DNA from 2 places in the Micromonospora sp. NPDC047465 genome. Region 2 is predicted to be linked to the other one. Evidence: riboswitches for the same ligand, from Rfam matches in the RefSeq annotation. Region 2 holds a riboswitch; the other holds the start of a gene.
The links. A riboswitch is a leader RNA that binds a small molecule or an ion and turns the genes downstream of it on or off. The one in region 2 is predicted to bind S-adenosylmethionine.
Positions count from the first base shown of each region.

Region 1: another riboswitch for S-adenosylmethionine. It lies ahead of ABZ793_RS09860 (ABC transporter substrate-binding protein); the one in region 2 lies ahead of thrC (threonine synthase).

Region 1 is NZ_JBEYTP010000007.1:152,028-163,458, forward strand. Features, by position in the region: gene ABZ793_RS09830 (GAF domain-containing SpoIIE family protein phosphatase) at 1-596, opposite strand, end outside; gene ABZ793_RS09835 (glycogen debranching N-terminal domain-containing protein) at 771-2,921, opposite strand; gene ABZ793_RS09840 (VOC family protein) at 3,228-3,641, opposite strand; gene ABZ793_RS09845 (N-acetylmuramoyl-L-alanine amidase) at 3,762-4,892, opposite strand; gene ABZ793_RS09850 (amino acid ABC transporter ATP-binding protein) at 5,437-6,174, opposite strand; gene ABZ793_RS09855 (amino acid ABC transporter permease) at 6,177-6,956, opposite strand; gene ABZ793_RS09860 (ABC transporter substrate-binding protein) at 6,998-7,852, opposite strand; SAM riboswitch class IV at 8,117-8,228, opposite strand; gene ABZ793_RS09865 (hypothetical protein) at 8,415-9,107, opposite strand; gene ABZ793_RS09870 (S8 family peptidase) at 9,346-11,431, opposite strand, start outside.
Region 2 is NZ_JBEYTP010000039.1:11,283-22,713, forward strand. Features, by position in the region: gene groL (chaperonin GroEL) at 1-186, opposite strand, end outside; gene ABZ793_RS27330 (hypothetical protein) at 462-1,526, opposite strand; gene ABZ793_RS27335 (cold-shock protein) at 1,789-1,992, opposite strand; gene ABZ793_RS27340 (GNAT family N-acetyltransferase) at 2,203-2,748, shown strand; gene paaN (phenylacetic acid degradation protein PaaN) at 2,797-4,470, opposite strand; gene ABZ793_RS27350 (GNAT family N-acetyltransferase) at 4,523-5,542, opposite strand; gene ABZ793_RS27355 (hypothetical protein) at 5,990-6,502, opposite strand; gene ABZ793_RS27360 (LysR family transcriptional regulator) at 6,733-7,722, shown strand; gene thrC (threonine synthase) at 7,750-9,036, opposite strand; SAM riboswitch class I at 9,047-9,182, opposite strand; gene ABZ793_RS27370 (hypothetical protein) at 9,429-10,130, shown strand; gene ABZ793_RS27375 (hypothetical protein) at 10,214-11,137, opposite strand.

The DNA of each region.
Region 1 (11,431 bases), on a different contig from region 2:
TACCGGGCGGCCATGGCCAGACCGGGCACCTCGGGCAGCTGGTTGGGCAGCAGGCTGCGCTGCAGGGCGAGGGCGGCGGTCTGTGCCAGGTTGTTCGCCCGGGCGAAATGGGCCAGGCTCGCCCGGTCGGCGACCAGCTCCAGCAGGCGGACGTCGTCCGCGGTGAACCGGCGGTGACGCAGCGTGCCGACGTGCAGCACGCCGATGAGCTCACCGCGGGCGAATATCGGCACGCCCAGCAGCGACGTCAGGCCCATCGCCAGCAGGATGGGGTTGACCACCGTGCCGGGCGTGACCTCCTCGATGACCACCGGCTGTCGGGTCAGCGCGATCCGGCCGGCGAAACCCCGGCCGACCGAGACGCGGAAACCTCGCCGGACCTCCTCCTCGAGACCCTTGGCGGCGGTGGCCACGAGCTGCTGGGCGTGCGCGTCCAGCAGCAGGATGGCCGCGGTGTCGACGCCGAGCAGATCCCGGACGCGATCGAGCAGCTCGTCGAAGAGGTCGGCCGCGTCGAGCCGGGACAGGGCAGCGTCGGTCACCGCCTCGAGACGGCGTAACCGCTCGTCGTCCTGGATGAGCCCCGCGTCGGCCACGACAGGATCCTAGTCCCGCTGGCCGGTTCCGCCGCTATCAGACCTGCGCCGACAGCAGCGCGTACGGTGCGGGGACGCCGGTCGGACGGTGACGACCGCGAGGTTCGTCCCGAACCGGGCCCGTCCGGGCGTTTCGAGCCGGCGGCGGCGCCGGCGGTCCCGATCCGCGGCCGGTCAGGGGCGGTGTCGGCGGGCGGACATCGCCTGGAGCGTGGGCCGACGCACCACCGCGATCCGGTCGCCGCGGGCGCGCAGCGACGTACGCCCGCCGCGTCCACGCCGGACGGTCAGGTCGACGGTGCGCCCGCCGACCTGCACGCCCTCGAGGACGAGGTCCGGCAGCCACTCGGGCAGGTGCGGGTCGACGAAGATCGTCCGCAGCGGCGCGGCCGGGCGCAGCGCCAGCAGCGCCTGGATGAGCGCGACGACCGCGCTGGCGGACCACGCCTGCGGGGAGCACGAGTTCGGGTAGACGCCGGGGTGCGGGTGCGCGTCGTCGCGCGGCAGGCCGCTGAGCACCTCCGGCAGGCGGTGCTCGGTGAAGAGCGCCGCCGCGGCGAACATCCCCTCGGCGAGCCGGTGCAGGTGCTCCCAGCAGCCGTACCGGGCCAGCCCGAGGCCGATCGTGCCCGCCTCCACCGGCCAGACGCTGCCCCGGTGGTAACTGAACGGGTTGTACGCCGGGTGCGCCGACGACAGGGTGCGCACCCCCCAGCCGCTGAACATGTCGTCGGCCAGCAGGCGGTCGGCGACCAGGGGAGCGAGCCGGGCCGGCACGATCCCGGTGGCGAGCAGGTGACCGTCGTTGGAGTTGACCGAACGCACCTGCCGCTTGTCCGGGTCGAGCGCCATGGCGTGACAGCCCCGCTCGGGCATCCAGTAGGCGCGGTGGAAGCGGCGACGAAGGACGGTGGCCCGGCTGACCAGCCGGGCGCCGAGCGCGGGGTGACCGGCCGCGGCGAACACCACGGCGGCGTGCCGCAGCGCGGCGTACCAGTACGCCTGCAGTTCGCTGGTCGCGATCGGGTTGGGCACCACCTCGCCGTGCTCGTCGACGACTGCGGTGTCGGAGTCCTTCCAGCCCTGGTTCTTCAGCCCGGCCCGGGACCGGCAGTGGTATTCGAGGAAGCCGTCCCGGTCGGGGTCGCCGTACCGGTCGATCCAGTCCAGGGCGCGGCGCGCGACCGGCAGCAGGTCCCGCACCGTGTCGAGATCCCCCGTCCACGCGAAGTACTGCCCGAGGAAGATCAGCAGGTCCGGCGCGGTCGACCAGTCGCCGTAGTAGCCGCTGAACGGGTCGAGCCCGAGCGCGGACACCGGGCCCCGGCGGGCCTCGTGCAACGGCTTGCCGGGCTCCTCGTCGCGCCAGTCGTCGATGCGCCGCCCGAGGTGGCCGGCGTTGAGCCGCAGGCTGTCCGCCAGCATCGTCGGCCCGGCGAGCAGGGCCTGCCACGACGCGGTCATCGTGTCGCGGCCGAAGATCTCCTGGTAGATCGGCAGGCCGGCCATCGGCGCCGTCGGCCCGGCCGGCTCACCCAGCGGCAGCACCGCCAGGTCGTCGACCGCGCACCGCCAGGCCGCCGTGACGTCGAAGTTGCTGCTGTTCAGCCGGGTCAGTTCCCGGGCGAGGTGGGCGCGGGCGCGGGCCGCGTCGTCGTCCGGCTCGGCGAAGGTCGGCGGCGGCGCGGCGAGACGCCGTCCCTCGAAGACCGGCTCGACCACGAGTTCCACCCGGCCCGACCCCCGGGGCGGCACCGCGACCGCGACCAGGACGGCGTCGTCCACGTACCGGACGGGCGAATCCGCGTGTACGCCGATCGCCACCGCCCGGTCGAGGCCGTCGCACCGGTAGGTCAGGCGCAGCTCGCGGTCGTCGGGGTGCCAGCTCGCGTCGACCGCGCCCGACTGCACCCGGCGGCCGGTCTCGGCCTCGCTGGTGTCGGCGAAGTCGGCGGCGAGATCGATCCGCAGTTCCAGTTCCAGCGGCACCGGGGCGTAGCTGACCACGGTCAGCCGGGTGCGCAGCCCCTCGCCGACGAAGCGCTCCACCAGGAGGTAGGCCGCGCGGGAGGGCAGTGCCTCACCGTCGCCGAGTGCGGCGTACGAGAGCTGGGCGTGGCCGGCCACGTTGGCCGTGCTGAACGGCACCGGCTCGCGGCCGTCCACGGCGAGGCGCTCCGTGCTGAGCACCCGGGTGTTGCGCGCGAAGAAGCCCTGCGGGCCGGCGCCGGTGATCCGGCCGCGCACGTCGGTGACCAGCGTGCTCCAGCCGCTCGCCACGTAGAGCAGATCCGGTCGGACCCGCAGGTTCCGGACGCCGCTCATCGGCCCGGCGGCCGGTGTGGCCTCGGCGTCCGGGGCGGCCGCCGCCGGCGCGACCTCCCGTGGCCGGAGGCGGCCCCGGCGGGGCGGGCGGCAGGCGGGTGCGGCGACGTCGCGCGGCCGGCAGGGGTCCCGGCGGCAGGCGCGCTCGAGGGCGTCGACGGCATCGGTGCACCCCCTGACCGGCGGCTGGCGGGCCCGGGCGCGCCGGTGCGGCGCGCCGCGGACCCGTCGGACAGCGGTCGGTACCCGGTCGCGTCGCCGGTACACCTCCGGCCGGCCCGCCGGGCCGCGGGAGCGCTCCCCGGATCAGCCCTGGGGCTGGCCGATGTCCACCATCCAGCTGGTGCCGAAGCGGTCGACGCACATGCCGAACTCGTCGCCCCACATCTGCTTCTCCAGCGGCATGGTCACCGTGCCGCCGTCGGCGAGCTTCTCCCAGTAGCCGCGCAGCTCGTCGGCGTCGTCGCCGCTGAGGCTGACGGCGACGTTGTTGCCCGGGTTGTGCTCCATCCCCGGCGCGGTGTCCGAGGCCATCAGGGTGTAGCCCCGGTCGGTCTGCAACATCGCGTGCATGATCTTGTCGGCCAGCGCGGGATCGTCGGTGCCGAACTCGCCGAAGGTGCTCATCGACAGCGAGCCGCCGAACACACGCTGGTAGAACTCCATCGCCTCCCGTGCGGTGCCCGGGAAGCTGATGTACGGGTTGAGCCGAGACGCCACAACACCCTCCTCCGGTCGTGAAGGCGTCATCGTCGCAGATCAGGGGCCGGGTGTGGGCGAGGCGCGCCCGCGTTCCGCGGCCCGTGGGAGCGGGGAGGCCGTCCCACGGGCCGCGGGCGGTCAGTGCCGGAAGGAGTGGCGCACGACGCCGCCGACGAGGACGCACCACGTGTTGGTGGTGAGCTTGCCGTCGCGGGGCAGGCCGTGCAGCGCCTGGAGGTCCTGGACGGCCTTCTTGGTGGCGTGGTCGTACTCACCGGTGACGGCGACGTCCGCCCACCCCTTGAAGTTGAGCATGAACTGGGCGGCGCTGACCGGGATGCCGGTGGTGTCCTTGTCGAGCTCCGGCGCCAGCGTCTCCCAGGTCGGCGCGGTGAGGGTGGCGTCGACGTCGACCGGGATGCCGTTGCGGTACTGCCAGTCCTGCACGGCCGCGACGGTGGCGGCGTCGAAGACGCTGTTGACCGGCACGGTGTAGCCGCGGTGGGCCAGCAGGTACTGCACGACCCGCACCGACGGCGAGCCGACGAACCGCCACAGGTCCGGCCAGCGGCGGGCCGGCACGTCCGCCAGGTCGGTGTCGAGGGCCTCGAACACCCGGCGGCGCAGGACGGGGAACTGGCGGTAGAAGGCGGCGCCGGGGCACTGCGTGGTGCGGAAGTCCCAGTGCCCGAAGATGTCGTGGGCGTGCAGACCGTACTGCCGGCAGATGGTCGTGCAGAGCCTGACCAGCGAGTCCAGCAACGCCTCCGGCGGCGTCTCGGTGACGTACGTGCCTTCGTTCTCGATGCCGATCGCGCGGCCGTTCTCGCCCGGGCAGTGCGCCGAGATCATCTGCCGGTCGCCGGCCTGCAGCCGCTCCAGGCTGCCCCGGCGCCCCTCCATGACGTATCCACCACGGCTGACGGTGAAGTGCTGGCCGGTGTCGGACCAGCGGTTGCCGTCCATGTGCAGGTCCTGGCAGTCGCGGGCCAGCTTGATCGCCTGCGCCTCGGAGTAGTCGGTGACGTTCGGGAACGCCATGTGGTGCACGATGATCTTGTTGGTGGGGATGGCGCTGACCGACAGCGGGTCCGCCGGCGGACGCGCGCCCCACTCGTCGCAGCTGTAGATCCAGTCCAGGTCGGCGCCGGGGTCCGCCTGCGCGGCGGCCGGGAAGGCGAGTTCGCTTCCGACGACCGCGACCGTGGCGGCGCCGAGGCCGGCCCGCAGCAGGGTCCGACGGTCCAGTTCGGAGTGGTCGAGGTGCATGGGATCTCCTGTGCGGCCGGGTCGGGGGTGGAAGGGGGGTGCGTGAAAGGAAACTCCAGTGGCCGCCTGTGTTGTGGAAGATATTGCCCAGACCTCCGCCGCTGGTCAATAAGGAGTCGTCCGGGTGACCGTCCGCGCCGAGGTTGAGGATCACGGGGAGCGACGCGCAGGTGGCCGTGGGTCGTCGGGTTTCCGACAACAGAGGTTCGGCCGGTGGACGAGCCGGCTGCCCGGACCGCCGACAGCGCGGACCGCCAGGGGCGTCACCAGGCAGCGCAGACCGGTACGGGCGGGTCAGCGGCGTGGACCGGCGTCCGGCCATCCTCCGAGAGGGACGGTCCGCCGACGGTCGGGTGATCGGGCCGCACCGGGCGGGGGGAACTACGACACGGCGCGTCCGTACGTCGTCGGGCTCACCGACGGTCAGGCGGTCACGCTGGCGACGAGGTGTTCGGCCGTGCCCTGGCCGCCTTCTCCGCCGCGATCCACGACTGTCCGGCGTCCCGCGCCTACGTGGTCCTCCCCGTTGGGGCGTCGCGGCGGGTCAGAGCACCTGGGAGAGGAAGCGGCGCAGCCGGGGGTGCTCCGCCCCCTCGAAGATCGCGGCCGGCTCGCCGGCCTCCAGCACCACGCCGCGATCCATGAACGCGACGGTGTCGGCGACCTCGCGGGCGAAGCCCATCTCGTGGGTGACCACCACCATCGTCATGCCGCCGGCGGACAACTCGGCCATCAGCCCCAGCACCCCCTTGACCAACTCCGGGTCCAGAGCCGAGGTCGCCTCGTCGAAGAGCATCACCTGCGGCCGCAACGCCAGCGCGCGGGCGATCGCGACCCGCTGCTGCTGCCCGCCTGACAGGTGCGCCGGCCGGGCGTCGGCCTTGGCCGCGAGCCCCACCAGCTCCAGGTGGTCGCGGGCGACCGCCGCCGCCTCGTCCTCACCAAGCTTCCTGATTCGGCGCAGCGCGAGGGTGATGTTGCGCAGCACGCTCATGTGCGGGAAGAGGTTGAACTGCTGGAAGACCATGCCGACCCGCTGCCGCAGGGCGTCCGGGTCGTCGCCCAGCACGCTGCGCCCGTCGAGCAGCACGTCGCCCCGGTCGGGCTCGATGAGCCGGTTGATGGCGCGCAGGAGCGTGGACTTGCCCGAGCCGGACGGGCCGATCACGCAGGCCGTCGCGCCCCGCGCGACGTCCAGGTCCACGCCGCGCAGCACCCGGTGCGACCCGAAGGCCAGGTGCACGTCGCGGACGCTCAGGCTCACCGAGGTCGTCGTGTCGATGCTCATCGCTGGTTTCCTCCCGCCGCGCCCGGCAGCGCCAGGTCGAGGTCGTCGTCGGCGTCGGCGGGCGCGGCGGCCTGCCGGCCGTGCCGCAGCCGCCGGTCGATCCAGTTCACGACGTGGGTCAGCGGCACGGTCAGCGCCAGGTAGAACAGGCCGGCCAGCAGCAGCGCCGACTGGTTGCCGGTGTTCGCCGCGTAGTCCTGCCCGATCCGGAACAGCTCCCGCTGGCTGGCCAGCAGGCCGAGGAAGTAGACCAGGCTGGAGTCCTTGATCAGCGCGATCAGCTGGTTCACCCAGGCCGGCAGCACCCGGCGGATGCCCTGCGGCACGATCACCAGACGCATCGCCTCGCCCCAGGACAGGCCCAGCGCCCGGGCCCCCTCCAGCTGGGCGGCCTCCACCGACTGGATGCCGGAGCGGAAGATCTCGCCGATGTAGGCCGCCGCGATCAGCGACAGCGCCAGGATGCCCAGGGGATACGGGTTGGGGCCCCACACCTCCATGCCCAGCGGCGCCAGACCGACGCCGATGAGCAGGATGGTCGCCGCGGCCGGCAGGCCGCGGAACACGTCGGTGTAGACCCGCGCCGGCCAGCGCAACCATCGGGTACGCGAGATGCCGGCGACGGCCAGCCCCATGCCCAGCACCGAGCCGAGCAGGGCGGCGGAGATCGCGAGGATCAGCGTGTTGGGCAGCCCGACCGTCAGCATCTCGGGCAGCGCCTCGCGCATGGAGTCCCAGTCGAAGAAGGTCTCCCACAGGGTGCTCAACGGATCCATCGTGTTCTCCTACCGTCCCGCTCGCTCGTCGTCAGTACGTGTCAGGAGGCGGCCGAGGCCGACGGCACCGGGACGGTGCCGCTGCCCGGCTTGAAGTCGGCGGGGATCGGGCGGCCCGGGTAGTACTGGGCCTGCAGGCGGCTCCACGTGCCGTCGGCGATCACCTCGTCGAGGCCCTTGTTCAGCGCCTCGCGCAGCTTGTCGTTGCCCTTGGCGAACGCGTACGCCGTCGGGGCCGGGCTGAGCAGCTTTCCCGCTACCTTGATCTTGCCGTTGCTGTCGGCGGCCGACTTGTCGCCGATCTCGGCGGGGGCGATCCAGGCGTCGGCGGTGCCGGCCTTGAGCTGGTTGATCGCGCCGTTGTAGTCGGGCACCCGGACCGGGTCGAGGCCCTCGCCGGTGGCGTAGTCGTCCTGGACGGTGCCCTGGACGACCACGACCCGCTTGCCGGCGAGCTGGTCGAAACCGGTGATCGAGGAATCGGCCGGCACGTCGAGCCCGAAGTAGCCGAAATCGTAGCCGTTGCCGAAGTCGACGGTCTTCCTGCGGGCCTCGGTGATGGTGATCGAGGAGCTGCCGACGTCGAACTTACGGTTGTTGACCTGCGAGAGCAGCGCGGAGAAGTCCGTCCCGACGAACTCGACCTTCAGGCCGACCTTCGCGGCGACCGCGGTGAGCAGGTCGTTGTCGAAGCCGGTGAACTTGCCGTCCTTGAGGTAGACGTTCGGCGGGGCGTCGGTGAGCGTGCCGGTGCGCAGCACCCCCGGCTGGAGCAGGTTGTACGGGTTGTCGGTCGTCTCGGACGCGTCGTCGCCGCAGGCGGTCAGGGCGGTGGCGGCGAGGACGGCGGCGACGCCGAGGGCGGCGGCGCGGGTGAGGGCGGGAAGGAATCGCACAGGTGTCTCCGAAAGGGGTCTCCGGCGGCGGGCACGGGCGTGCGTCGCCGGCGGTGCGCCCGGTGGGCGTACCGCTGGGGTGGTCCTGGGAAGGGGGTCTGGTGCGTGGCTAACGCGGGTCGCCGGGGCGACACGAGGCGCTGCAGACCCGCATCATGTCGACGTGGCGGCGCCGGGTCAACGGCGGCGGGGCCGCGGCGGGGACCGTCGGTACGCAGATGCGGAAGGACATGGCTCTCCTCGGTCGTTGCTGACCTGGGAACCAGGCCACGCTTGCACCGAAGCTGCTCCGGTGCCTGGTCTTCACCCGGGGCACCCCTGCGCGGACGAGGGTTGCCGGCCAGCGAGCCGGGGCTTGACGCTGGCGCTCATGACCTGCCGACGAGGCTAGCAGCCCCCCGTGGTGGCGCGTCCAGCCGCTATGACCACCCTCACGTGGCGCCGCCCGGCGCGAGCGGAGACGGCGCCGACCCCAGCGGCGACCCGGCGGCGAAGCGGGGCCGGGCCCGGTGGCGAACCCACGCCGAACCCGGGCCGAACCGGCGGGCTCGGTCCCGGGCGGTCATTCCTCGATCGCGCCGCCCACGCGCCGCAGGTGCTGCCGGAAGGTGTAGCCGGGGTCGGTGGCCCGGCGGGCGAGGTAGTCGGCGAACCCGGTCTGCTCGCGCAGCGTCTCGCCGGCGCGGATCCGCCGCGCCTGGACCCGCTCGACGTCCCGGATCCGCTGCGCCGCCGCCAACACCTCCCCGGCGTTCGCGGCGGGGACGAAGAGCACGCCGTCGTCGTCGGCGATGACGAGGTCGTCGGCGCTCACCAGGTGCGGCCCGATCCGGGCGCTGGCGAGCGTCTCCGGCTCCCGCTCGTCGAGGCGGTCCGGGCCCAGCGGCAGGCTGCCGTAGCTGAACACGGGCAGGCCGATCTCCACCAGCTCGGGCGTGTCCCGGTGCAGGCCCCACACCACGACGCCGGCGACGCCGGCCGCGGCCCCCTCCAGCACCGCCAGGTCGCCGATGCACGCCTCGTCCGTCCGGCCGCCGTTGTCGATCACCAGCACGTCTCCGGGGGCCGCGCCCGCGTACGCCTCCAGGAACACGTCGACGCTGCCGTGGTGGCGCACCGGCAGCACCCGCCCGGCGAGGCGGTGGCCGGGGACGACCGCCCGGATCCCGGCCGGCGCCGCGCGCGGCGGCACGCCCAGCCGTACGCAGGCGTCGGCGATCAGCGGCGTGGACAGGTCGGCGAAACGCTCCGGCATGGGGTCCTCCCGGCGGTGTCCGAGGCGTGGACGGTCATCGTAGGAAGGCCGGCCCGCGTGGCGGCCAGGTCCAATCCGGACCCGCTGGCCCGGCCGACGACGACCGTGACCGCAAGGGCGAGCGCCCCCGGCGCCGGCGAAAGCCGTGCCGTGTGCGGGGCCGGCAACGGATGTCGGGGCCCCGACTGGAGTTCAGTCGGGGCCCCGGTGTGGGAGTGCGCTGGTGGCGCCGTTGCCGCTAGAGCGTCAGCGTCCAGGTGTTGAGGTAGCCGGTGTCGCCGGAGGCGGCGTCCTGCACCCGCAGCTTCCAGGTGCCGTTGCGGGCCTCGGAGGAGAGGTTGACGGTGTAGGTCTGGTTGATGTTGTCGGTCGAGCCGCCGGTGCGGTTGTGCAGGGTGTAGGCGGTGCCGTCGGGGGCGACGAGGCTGACGACGAGGTCACCGATGTAGGTGTGGACGATGTTCACGGCGACGGTGCTCGCGGTGGAGGCGTTGCCGGAGCAGCCGCTGATGGTGATCGAGCTTTCCACCGTGGTGTTGTCGCCGATGCTGACGTCGGTGCCGTTCGTGCCGGTGCAGCCCGGGGGCGTCCCGCCGACCAGGTTGAGTGTCCAGGTGTTGAGGTAGCCGGTGTCGCCGGAGGCGGCGTCCTGCACCCGCAGCTTCCAGGTGCCGTTGGCGGCCTCGCTGGAGAGGTTGACGGTGTAGGTCTGGTTGATGTTGTCGGTCGAGCTGCCGGTGCGGTTGTGCAGGGTGTAGGCGGTGCCGTCGGGGGCGATGAGGCTGACGACGAGGTCACCGATGTAGGTGTGGACGATGTTCACGGCGACGGTGCTGGTGGCGGAGGCGTTGCCGGAGCAGCCGCTGATGGTGATCGAGCTTTCCACCGTGGTGTTGTCGCCGATGCTGACGTCGGTGCCGTTGGTCTGCGAGCAGCCGGGCGGCCCGTTGACCGTCAACGTGTACGACGCGGTCTGGGTGGTGACCGTGCCGGTGCCGGTGACGGTCACCGCGTAGGTGCCCGGCGCGGTGGTGCCGGTGGTGGAGATGGTCATCGTGGCGGAGTTGCCGGAGGTGACCGACGACGGGCTGAAGCTCGCCGTGGCTCCGGCGGGCAGGCCGCTGGCGGAGAACGTCACGTTCTGCGCGCTGCCGACCGTGGTGGTGGTGCCGACGGTCGCGGTGACCGCGCTGCCCGGGTTGACCGTTCCGGAGGTCGGCGACACCGACATGGCGAAGTCCTGCGTCGGCGTGCTGATGTTGCCGATGTAGAGCAGCTTGTTCGGTGAGCCGGTGCCCGGGTTGGTGACCTTGCCGTTGGTCGCGTCGTTGACGAGCTTGTCGCGGACCTGCTGCGGGGTGTACGACGGGTTGGCGGCGAGGACCAGCGCGGCCGCACCGGCCACGTGCGGGGTGGCCATCGACGTGCCGCTGATGGTGTTGGTGGCGCTGTCGCCGGTGTGCCACGCCGAGGTGATCGACGAGCCCGGGGCGAAGATGTCCAGGCAGGTGCCGATGTTGGAGTAGTCGGCCCGGGCGTCGGTGCTGGTCGTCGCCCCCACGGTGATCGCGTTGGGGGTGCTGGCCGGCGAGACACCGCAGGCGTCGGCGGAGTAGTCGTTGCCGGCCGCGATGGCGTAGCTGACGCCGTCGGCGATGGAGGCGGTCACCGCGTCGTTGACGGCCTGGTCCTTCCCGCCGCCGAGGCTCATGTTGGCCACCGCCAGCTCGCCGGGGTCGTGGTCGCCGGTGACCCAGTCGATGCCGGCGATCACCCCGGCGTACGTGCCACTGCCCCCGCAGTCGAGGACCCGGACGCCGACCAGGGTGGCGTTCTTGGCCATGCCGTACGCGGTGCCGCCCACAGTGCCCGCGACGTGGGTGCCGTGGCCGTTGCAGTCGTCGGCCGAGCCGCCGTCGACCGAGTCGAAACCGGTGACCGCGCGGCCACCGAAGTCGCTGTGCGAGAACCGGATGCCGGTGTCGATGATGTACGCCCGGACGCCGGAGCCGCCGTTCGGGTAGGTGTAGGAGTTGTTCAACGGCAGGTCGCGCTGGTCACTGCGGTCCAGGCCCCACGACGGGGTGGGGCTCTGCGTACCGGAGATCCGCACGACGTGGTTCTGCTGGACGTACTTCACCGACGGGTCGGCGGCCAGCCGCCGGGCCTGCGCGGCGGACATCCGGGCCTCGAACCCGCGCACCGTGTGCTGGAAGGTCCGGGCGACGGTGCCGTCGTGCCGACCGGCCAGGGCGCGGGCGTTGCCCGTGACCTCGGCCCGGGTCACCGCGGTGTCCTTGAACACCACGATGTACGAGCCGGAG
Region 2 (11,431 bases):
CTCGAGCTCGATCTCCTTGGCGATGCTCACACCATCGTTGGTGATGGTGGGGGCACCCCACTTCTTTTCGAGCACGACGTTGCGGCCCTTGGGGCCGAGGGTCACCTTCACGGCGTCGGCGAGCTGGTTCATGCCCCGCTCGAGGCCCCGGCGCGCCTCTTCGTCGAACGCGATCATCTTGGCCATACGGCGTTGTCCTCCTGGACACTCACGGGCCACCCGGAGGTTGTGTCCCGGATGGGCCGCCTGGTGTACGCACCTTGGGGACGTCGCCACCTGGCGACGACGACGTCTCCTCGGCCGGGCCGGATAGCCCGCGACGACCGGCCATGTGCCGCACCGGCGTGTGGACGCCCGTGCGGCCGTGGCCCTACCGCCCCGACCATTGGCACTCACGGTATGCGAGTGCCAATGACTTGTTTAGCACTCTCCCCTGCCGAGTGCAAGCACGCCCGCCCCGCTCAGCCGAGTTCACCGGCCAGCCGCGCGCTGTCCACCGGCCCCTCGTGGGCGCGCTGCTCGGCGTACGTGACGACCAGGCCGACCAGCTGGGCGAGGTGGGTGGGCAGGCCCAGCACGCCGCCGAGCACCGCCACCGCGATCGCGCCCACCGCCGTGCCGGGCGACTCCAGCGGGGTGACGCCGAACGGCAGCGAGCCGATGCCCTCCACCAGGCCGGCCGCCCCGCCCCCGACGATCACCGCCGCCGCGACGAGCGCCACCCGGCCGAGCAGCAGGCCCAGCCGGTCGTGGAACATCCGGTACGAGCGGCCGATCGGGTGCTGCCGCTCGAAGAGGTAGACCGGGCCGGCCATGCCCAGCGCGAAGGCGAAGTAGATGCCGGGGATGACGCAGAAGCAGACCCCGAGCCCGATGATCACGCTCATCAACAGGGTCCAGCCCCAGAGGCCCGGCGCCCGGCGCAGGCCGTAGCCCAGCGCGGCGCCGACGGTCACCGGCTGGCCGGCCGCCTGCCGGGCGACCACCCAGGTGCCGGCGGCCCAGCCGAGACTCTGCACCAGGCCGAAGACCAGGGCGCCGCCGATCAGCACGGCCATCATGGTGCCGAGGTCGGCCAGGAAGGTGTCGGGCAGCGCGGCCGGGTCGTCGGCCATCGACTCGTCCCACCGGGCCGACGGGTCGACCACCAGCGCGAGCACCGACAGCACCACGGCCGGCAGCACCTGGGTGAGCAGCAGGATCGGCAGCAGCGGCTTCCAGCCCCGGCGCACCGCGCCGACGCACCGGGCGAACCAGCCGTTCACGCCTCCGCCGGGCGGGGTGACCAGCGGGTCGGCGGGGTCGAGGCCGTGGCCGGGCGGGTACCACCCGTGGACCGGCTGCCCCGGGTACGCGACCGGCGCGCCCGGATACCACGGCTGCCCGCCGTACGGGCCGGAGCCGGCCGGGAACCCGCCGGTGGGCGGGAAGACCCACCCCTGCGGCTGCGGCGCGCTCGCGTCGCCGGCCGTGGCGGGGTCGGGATCCCCCGGCGGGGGCGTGGCCTGGGGCGGCTGGTCGGACATGAACCCTCCTCAGCGACGGCTGAACCGGTTCACGATCTTCCCTGCCTGGCGCCCGCACCGCAGTCCGGGGTGCCACGCCACGGACCAGATGGGGCACGCCATGCCTCGCAGGCGGCCGAGCCGGATGCGAGGCATGGTCCTACAGAGGCGGGGTGGCCCTACGGACGGGGCAGCTCGACAGCGCCCACCACACGCCACCACCCCACCCGCCGAACCCACGTGTTCGAAGCGGGTCACCCGCCCGGTCCGTGGCGGACGGGGGTCAGGCGATGACGCGTACGCGCTCGGCCTGGGGCCCCTTCTGGCCCTGGGCGATCTCGAACTCCACCCGCTGGCCGTCGTCCAGCGCCTTGTAGCCGTCCATCTCGATCGCGGAGAAGTGGACGAAGACGTCCTGCCCGCCGTCGACGGCGATGAAGCCGTAGCCCTTTTCGGCGTTGAACCACTTAACGGTGCCCTGTGCCACGGTCCACTTCCTCACTCTGCACGGCGTTCCACAACCCCGGAGACCGGCGGACCGGCACCGGAGGACCACCGAACCGGCGGTCGGGGGAGGCCGCTGCATTCGGTGACCGAAATCGCACGCTACACGAGGCGTGACGACGGCGCACGACCCCAAATCGGGCATATTCCGATCGAGGGGCATCGTCATCCGTCGCTGTGGTAGGCATTCGGCATGACGAGGACGCCGGACGGGCCGGGGCGGGGGTCGGCGGGCACCCGGCACGCGGAGATCCGGCGGGTCCGGCCCCGGGACGCCGCCCGGATGCGGGCGCTGCGGCTGGAGATGCTCGCCGACGCGCCGCTGGCCTTCCTGGAGACCCTCGCCAACGCGGCGGCCCGGCCGCACGCCGACTACGCGGCCCGGATCGCGTACGTGTCGGCCGGCGCGGACACCGCGCAGTTCGTCGCGGACCCGGGCGGCCGGCTGGTCGGGCACGCCGGGGGCACGGTGACCCCGGAGGAGCCCGGGCTGACCGTCGTCTACGCCGTCTACGTCACCCCGTCCTGGCGCGGCACCGGCCTGCTCGGCGAGCTGGTCGAGGCGGTGGCCGCCTGGTCCCGGCAGTGCGGCCGGCCCGAGCTGATGCTGGAGGTGGTGGTCGGCAACGACCGGGCCTACCGCGCCTACCGGCGGCTGGGTTTCGTCGACACCGGCGTGCGCGTGCCGCACCCCACCGTGCCGGCGCTCACCGAACTCCAGATGCGCCGCGCCGCCTGACACGGCTGGGTTTCCGGGGCGGGCCGCCCCGGAAACCCCGACCGCGACTCAGGCGTGCCGACGGGACTGCACGATGCGGAACCGGTTGGCCACGTAGGCGCCGTCGGTGAGCGCGGAGTTGGCCGCCGCGTTCGCGCCGCTGCCGTGGAAGTCGGAAAAGGCCGCCGACTGGTTCACGAAGACCCCGCCGGTCAGGTTGCAGGACAGGTGCACCCCGACCTCGATCGCCGCCGCCTCAGCCGCGTCGAGGACCGCCTCGTCGGTGGAGTAGACCGCCGCGGTGAGCGCGCCCTTCTCGCCGACCGTCGACCGCAGGATCTCCAGGCTGTGCGCCGTCGAGTCCGTCGCGACGGCGAACGAGATCGGCCCGAACCACTCCTTCGAGTAGGTCGCCGTGTCGCCGGCCGCCAGCTTGACCAGCGTCGGGGTGCGGACCACCGCGCCGGGGAAGGCCGGGTGCTCGACCGTACGCGACTCCAGCACCGTCTCGCCGACCTTGGTGACCTCGTCGAGGCGCTCCAGCACCCCGTCGTTGACGATCGCGCCGGTGAGCTCCACCCCGCGCGCCGGGTCGGCGGTGAGCTTGCCGATCGCGGCGGCGATCCCGCCGGCCACCTCGTCGAAGCTCTTGTGCCCCTGGTCGGTGGCGATCCCCTCGGCGGGGATGAGGATGTTCTGCGAGGTGGTGCACATCTGGCCGCTGTAGAGGGTCAGCGTGAAGCCGAGGTTGCGGCACATCCCGGCGAAGTCGTCGGTGGAGTCGACCACCACCGTGTTCAGGCCGGCCTTCTCGGTGTAGACCGCCGCCTGCCGGGCGTTGGCCTCCAGCCAGTCGCCGTACTCGGTGGAACCCGTGAAGTCGACGATCTTCACGGCCGGGTGCAGGGCCAGCGTGGAGGCGAGCTTCTCGCCGGGGGCCTCGGGGGCGAGCAGCACCAGGTTCGGGTCGAAGCCGGCCTCGGCGAGCACCTCCCGGGCGTACCGGACGGTGATGGCCAGCGGCAGCACGGCGCGCGGGTGCGGCTTGACCACCACCGGGTTGCCGGTGACCAGCGAGGCGAACAGCCCCGGGTACGAGTTCCAGGTCGGGAAGGTGTTGCAGCCGATCACCAGCGCCACACCGCGGGGCACCACATGGAAGGTCTTGGTCATCCGCAGCGGGTCGCCCTTGCCGGCGGCCTTCTCCCAGCCCGCCGTCCCCGGGTGCCGGGTCATCTCCGCGTACGCGTAGGCGACCGCCTCCAGCGCGCGGTCCAGCGCGTGCGCGCCGCCGGCCTGGAAGGCCATCACGAACGCCTGGCCGCTGGTGAACTGCACCGCGTTGGCCAGCTCGAAGATGTGCTTGTGCAGCCGGTCGAGGATCTCCAGGCAGACGCCCACCCGGGTCTGCGGGCCGGCGTCGCGCCAGCTCGGCAGGGCGGTGGAGGCGGCGGCGACCAGCTCGTCGGCCCCGGCGTGCGGGTAGCGGACGCCCAGCTCGACGCCGAACGGGCTGGTCTCGGTGGCGACCCGGTCGCCGGTGCCCGGCTGGTCGAGGGGGAAGTCGCCGCCGAGGTACGCCTCGAAGGCGGCCTTGCCGTCGGCGGCGGCGGTCTCGCCGTAGACCCGTGGGCTGGGCGACTCGGGGTAGGCGGACCAGTACCCGCGCTCCGTGATCGCGGTCAGCGCACGGGTCAGGGTGTCGGCGTGCCTGTCGTACAGGGGGTGCGGGGTCTCCGTCATGCCCGCCATCATGCAACAGGAAGCCCCAGGATCAGTAGGGCCGTGTCACAACTCAGATCGTGAGCTGCCAGTCGGTCCAGCCGTCGACCCGGCGGAAGCCGAGCTGCTCGTTGATCGTGATCATGTAGCTGTTCTCGGCCGCGTTGAAGGTGTCGATCGCGCGCACCGCCGGCTCGTGGGCGAGCAGGTGCCGCAGATTCTCGATCTTGACGAGCAGACCGAGCCGGTGCCCCCGGTGAGCGGGGTCGACGATGGTGATCTGCTGGAACGCGTGCCAGTCGGCGGAGGGGCCCACGTCGAGCAGGGTCCAGGCGGCCACCCGGCCGGACGCCTCGTGGCGCACCGCCGTGTGGTAGCGCCGCCGCCCCCGCGCCTCCAGCGCCCGCTCGATGCCGCGGACCCGTTCGACGTCGATCCGCTCGGGCTCCCACTCCACGTCGCCGAGGGGCGCGTCGGCCATCAGCCGGCCGTCGAGGTAGGCGATGTCGGCGACGTGCTCGTCGGGGGTGCTCCCCTGCCAGCGGAGGACGCGGTAGCCGTCGGCCCGGGTGCGGGCGTCGGCCAGCGCGGCGTCCAGCCCGTCGTGGTCGAGCCGGGTGGTGTCGAGCCGGCTGCGGATCTCGGCCAGCGCCGGCTGCGCGCCGGTCGACGCGGCGAAGGCGGCGCCGGCCTCGGGCCGGGGCGGGCCGCCGGGCAGCGCGGCGACCGCCATCCCCAGCACCCGCTTGCGGCCCCGCTCGCGCAGCAGCCGTACGGCGTGCTCGTGCAGCGCCCGGCCCACCCCGCGACGCCGGTGGGCCGGGTCCACGATCAGGTCGGCGGTGGCGTTCTCGGTGTTGTCGAGCTGCGGCAGGTCCAGCGCGAGGTAGCCGGCCGGCACGCCGTCGAGCCGGGCCAGCGCCCAGATCGCGGCGTTGCCGGGCATCGGGTGCCGGATCGCGGCCTCGAAGCGCCGCCGGCAGAAGGGCGGGAAGTCCGGCAGGTCGACGTCGTTGGCCGCCGCCCCGATCCGGTAGGCCGCATCGATCGCGGCCTGGTCGGCGGCGTCGATCGGCGCGATCGTGATGCTCATGCCCCGAGGGTGGCCCGGAAACGACGATCGGGCCAGCGATTTAACCGCTGGCCCGATCGGACGCTGGTCGGGAGGGACACTCGCACAACGCCTCCGGCGTTGGGTCGCAAGAACTCAAAGTCTCCGGCGAGACGCCCTCCCGCACGAAGCATCTTGCGCCGCCCGGTTCCTGCCGTCAAGTCCTTGTCGGCGCGTTTTCCGCACTCACAGCGAAAAGCCAGTTACCCGGCGGATCGACCCGATCCCCCGTCCGGGTGAGTCGCCCCTCCCCCGTTCCTCCCGACCGCCCCCGCGATCTTGCGCTTCGCGCCCCTGACCTGCCCGGAACCCCGGATGGACCGGGCGGCGCCCACGGTGGCCGTCGGACACGTCACCGGGGGCGCCGGCCTGTCCCGTGACGACAACGGGCGGCCGGCGCCCCGTGGTGCCGGCCGCCCGTTCGCCGCGTCAGCCCGCCTTGCTGAACTCGATCGAGATCGACTCGACCGCCTTCTTGCGGGTCATCGACCGCTCCAGGCCCATCGCCTCCAGCGCGTCGTTGACGCTGTCCACGTACGCCGTCAGGCTCGGCGTGGCGGCGTAGTAGGTGCCGGTCGTGGTCTGGGTGGACGCGCACGTCGTGTCGGTGATCCCACACGCCATCGTGTAGTGCGTGGCGCTGGTCCACTGGGTGGTGGCGCCCTGCACGTACAGGCGGGTGTTCACCCGGCACGCCGCGAACAGGTACGGGTTGCGGACCGTGGTGGTGAACGTCGCGGTGTCGGTGCCGGGCCAGTAGCTCACGGTCGACTCCGCCACGCAGCCGCCGTCGAAGCTGCTCGACGACTTGCTGACGGTGTACTTGTCCAGCGTCCCGGCCGCCGCCGGCGTGGCGCCGAGGGCCACCACACCGAGGGAGGCGGCCAGCATGGTGAAGGCGGTCACGGCCGCCCGGGTGACGCGGGCCGGTGCTGCGTTCATGGGAACCCCTCTCGTGCCGGCCGGGTGGTCGCGGCCGATCGCAATTCGTCGCCTATGTGACAGGCGGCGGTGGACCCCGGGAGCTTCCGGGTACCGCCACCTGGAGATTCTTCGGCCGGGTCGGGAGGGCTGTCCAAGACGCGACAAAGATGGGCCATAGGACGGACCTATGAGTGCTGGTAGATCTTCTGATCATCGATGCCCGCGGGGGGCGGGCAAGGGGGATCGTCATGGTGGAACTACGTCAACTCCGGTACTTCCTCGCCGTCGCCGAGGAGCGGTCCTTCACCCGCGCCGCCGCGCTGCTGCACGTCAGTCAGCCGACGCTGAGCCAGCAGATCCGCGCCCTGGAGCGGTCGGTGCGCGCGCCGCTGTTCCACCGGGAGCCGGCGGGCGTCCGACTCACCGAGGCCGGATCCGCGCTGCTCGAACCGGCCCGGCGGGCCGTGGTCGAGGTCGCCGACGGCGTACGGGCGGCCCGGGACACCGTCGGCACCGGCGACGGCACGCTACGCGTCGGCTTCAGCACCGGCGGGGCCGGCGACCTCCTCGCGTCGATCCTGCCCGCCTGGCAGCGGGCCGCCCCCGAGGTACGGCTGGTCCTGCGCGAACTGACCGTGGGCGGGCTGTACACCGCCCTGCTGGAGGACCAGATCGACGTGGCGCTCACCCGGCTGCCGCTGGACCCCGAACGGCACGACTGGACGGTGCTGTTCGCCGAGCCCCGCGTCCTCGCGCTGAACGCCCGGAATCCCCTGGCCGACGCCGGGGCGGCGGTGTCGCTGGCGGACGTGCTCACGCTGGCCATGCCCCGGATCGAGGACGTGCCGACGATCCGCGACTACTGGCTGCTCAACGACTACCGCGACGGCTGCCCGCCGCAGCAACGCGGGGTGACGGTCACCTCGCCGGCGGAGATGGCGTACCTGATCCTCCAGGACCCGTCGGTGGTGGCCGTGGGCCCCCGCACGGCACGCGGGCTCTCGCCCCTCGCGGAGCTGCGCTTCGTGGAGCTGTCCGAGGTCGCCCCGGTGCCCTTCGTCGCGGCTGCCCGACGGCACGACCGCCGTGCGGCCGTGCTCGCCTTCCGTCAGGTCGCGGCGACGGTCGCGCGCCGCCTGCACGGCGTGTCCACGCCGGCCGGTGGCAGACCGGACCGGCTGGCCGACGTCGAGGCGAGGCGCGCGACCGGCGCCGGGGCGGGCCGGGCCGGCGGCTGAGCCGCGAGCGGTCACCGGCCTCGGAGCTCAGCCGAGGAGGCCGGCGTCGCGGGCGGCGCGCAGCGAGGGCCTGATGCGGTGGGTGGGGCCGGCCTGGGCGGCGATCGCGTCGAGGGTCTTGAGCCCCTCGCCGGTGTTGAAGACGACGGTCTCCGCGGTCGGGTCGAGCCGGCCGGACTCGACCAGCTTGCGCAGCACCGCCACCGTCACCCCGCCGGCGGTCTCGGCGAACACGCCGGTGGTGCGGGCCAGCAGCCGGATGCCGGCGCGGATCTCGTCGTCGTCGACGTACTCCATCCAGCCCCCGGTGCGGCGCACCGCCTCCAACGCGTAGAGGCCGGCGGCCGGGTCGCCGATGTTCAGCGACTTGGCGATGCCCGTCGGCTTGACCGGGGTGATCGTGTCGGTGTCGGCGTGCAGGGCGGCGGCGATCGGGTTGCAGCCGGCCGACTGGGCGCCGAAGACCTTCCAGCCGGCGGCCGGCGCCTCGACCAGCCCGATCTCGACCAGTTCGGCGAACGCCTTGTCGATCTTGGTCAGCAGCTCCCCGGAGGCCATCGGGATGACCACCTGGGCCGGGATCCGCCAGCCGAGCTGCTCGGCCACCTCGTAGCCGAGCGTCTTCGACCCCTCGGCGTAGTAGGGGCGGACGTTGACGTTGACGAACGCGGTGTCCTCGAACTCGTCCGTCTCCACCAGCTCGCCGCAGAGCCGGTTCACGTCGTCGTACGAGCCGTCGACGGCGACCAGCTCGCCGCCGTAGACGGCGGTCGTGACGACCTTGCCCTGCTCCAGGTCGCCGGGGATGAAGACCACCGACGGCGCCCCGGCCCGGGCGGCGTGCGCGGCGACCGAGTTGGCCAGGTTGCCGGTGGAGGCGCAGGCGTAGCGGCTGAAGCCGAGCGCCCGGGCGGCGGTCAGCGCGACCGAGACCACCCGGTCCTTGAACGAGTGGGTCGGGTTGCCGCTGTCGTCCTTGACCCAGAGCGGGGCGGTGATGCCCAGCTCGGCCGCGAGGTGCGGGGCGGCGACCAGCGGGGTGAAGCCCGGGTCGAGGGTGACCCTGGTCGCCGGGTCCTGGCCGGCGGGCAGCAGCGCGGCGTACCGCCAGATGTTCTGCGGGCCGGCCTCGATCTGCTCCCGGGTGACCGTCGCCAGCGCGGCGGCGTCGTAGTCGACCTCCAGCGGACCGAAACACTCGTAGCAGGCGTGCTGGGCGGCGAGCGGGTAGCGGGCCGAACAGGCGCGGCAGACCAGGGCGCGGGCGGGGCTGGCGGTGGTGTCGATGCCGGAGACGGCGAACGTCGACGTCATGTCGAGGGTCCTCTCATCTTTCCCCGCATCGCACCCTGCGGCGGGGACGGAATTGGCACCTGCCCCGCCGGTCGCTCTGCGGTGAGCGCGCGGGGTGGTTGCCGGGGCGTCGTCGGGCCGTATCCCTCAGCCCCTCTGGATGAGGTATGCAGTTGTACCTGCGAGTTTAAGCACCGACGCCGCCCGGATCGACGACAGATCCCAGGATGTGAGCGATCCCGCAGTCGCCGCCGAGCCGCGGGGGCGGCCTCTCCTCGACGGTACGGATTCACCCTGCCAGCTCGCCGCCGTCGCGCAGCGGGAGCAACGCGTCCGGGCTCCCACGAAGCGACGGCGCGCCCATGGCGCGCTCCCGTTACGGTGCAGGCACATCGACGGAAAGGAACGCGCGAATGCGTCGCAAGCTCGTCCCGGTGGTGGCGCTCTCCATGGCCTGCCTGCTGGCGCTGACCACCGCCTGCTCCACGGGCAACCGGAAGAAGCGGGACCGGTCCGCCGACCGGCCCGCCGGCACCGGCGCGAAGCGGGACGACGTCGACGCCCGGACGACCCCGACCCCCCGCCGCACCGGCGACCAGGTCACCTGCCTCGAACTGCGCAACACCCGGATCGGCAGCAGCCGGGTCCGCTACCGCGGGTACGCCGCCCCGATCCGCCTCACCGCCGGTCGCTGGGCCGACCGGGACGGCACGACGGTGGAGTTACAGCGGCCGTGCGCCATCGGCGACCTCGACGGCGACGGTGCGGGCGACGCGATCGGCGTGGTCATGCTCGACGGCGGCGGCACCGGCCGCTTCTTCACCCTCGCCGCCTGGCGCAACGTCGGGGGCGAACCGGACTACCAGGCCCAGGTCGACCTCGGCGACCGTACGCCGGTGGAGAGCGTCAGCGTGCGCGACGGCAGGGCGACGGTGGTCTACCTGACCCGGCCCGCGGACGGCCCGATGGCCGAGCTGAGCATCCGGCGTACCGCCGTCTACCAGCTCAGGGGAACGACGCTGGCCGAGCTGAGCCACACCGACGCCCGGGTTGCCGACACGTCCGACGACGGGGACACGTCGACTACCCGCAAGCGCAGGCCCCGTTCCCGCTGACGTCCCGCCGGTGGTCGTACCGAGCCCAAGCCCGCGCCGGCCGATCCGCCGGCGCGGGCTCCGGCCGTGACGAGCATGCCGGCTCAGCGTGGGACCGGTCGGTGGGCCGGTGGCCTCGGTAGCCGTACGGATCCGGTGGCCCGGCAACCCTGCTGACTCACCTCGCCGAGGCAGCCCCACCCCGAGGCCGGGACGCGCTCGAAGTACTGGACGGGCTGCGAGGGGATGGCCTCGGTGGTGAGCGTGCCGGTGCCGCTCGGGATGCGTTGCTCATGGGAACCGGTCGTGTCGGTGTAGGAGGCGACGATGTGCCACTCGCAGGTGTGGGTGGACACCTCCGGCTGGATACGGAAGGCCATGTTCGACTGACCGTTGCCCAGCTCGACGACGTTGCGGCGGAAGTACAGCTGGCCCTCCTGCGGCTCGCCCTCGTCCAGGACGTACGGGCCGTGCGGCTTGTCCGTCGGCCCACCGGTCAGGTCCCACAGCAGGCCCTGCCGGGACTCCGCACCCGCCGGGGGGACGGTGACGACGGTCTTCGCCGTGGGTACGTGGCACGAGTCCTTGACGGCGGTCATGTTGTTGATCGTGAGTCCGGCGGCGCGATCGCTGTTCAGGTTCAGGTCGAACGTCTGGGCAACGCCGCGATTCTCGTTGCCGTCCTCAAACGGCGCCACATAGGACGCGTGCTCGACCATCCGGCCGCCGAGCGGCTTCATGAACTCCCACACCTCTGACGCGTCGCCGTTCAGGGCGGTGAGGGTGGCCTGTTCGCCTTCGGTCAGCGACCGGTCGAGCAGCACGGTGAAGGCCTCGGGCAGGTCCCGGTCGTAGTCGATGGGAGTGACGGTGGACACGAACGCGGGTTGCTCACGGTCCACCGCCTTCTGCGCCTGCTTGTCCGAGCGGGCCCGCTCGGTGGCCGTCGACCGGTCCAGGAGAAAGTTGGCCTGGTAGGCGAACAGCATGCCGACCACGACGATGACGGCGGCGGCGGTCGCGTACACCGCACGCTGCTTCGGCGGAAGCCCGCGAAACCCGGGCAGTCGCTGATCCGCCAGCACGGCCCAGGCTCCCGGCCTGGGCGACTGCCCAGCCGACTGCTCCGGTGGCGGGGCGGGCGGGGACGTGGACGACGGTTCGGCCGGCGACACGGGCGGGGACACGGGCGACGGCTCGCCTGGCGGGGCGGGCGGGGACGTGGACGACGACTCGCCTGGCGGTGCGGGCGGGGACGCGGACGACGGCTCGGCTGGCGGCTCGGGCTGCGGCACGGCGGGCGGAGTGGCCATACCCGATTC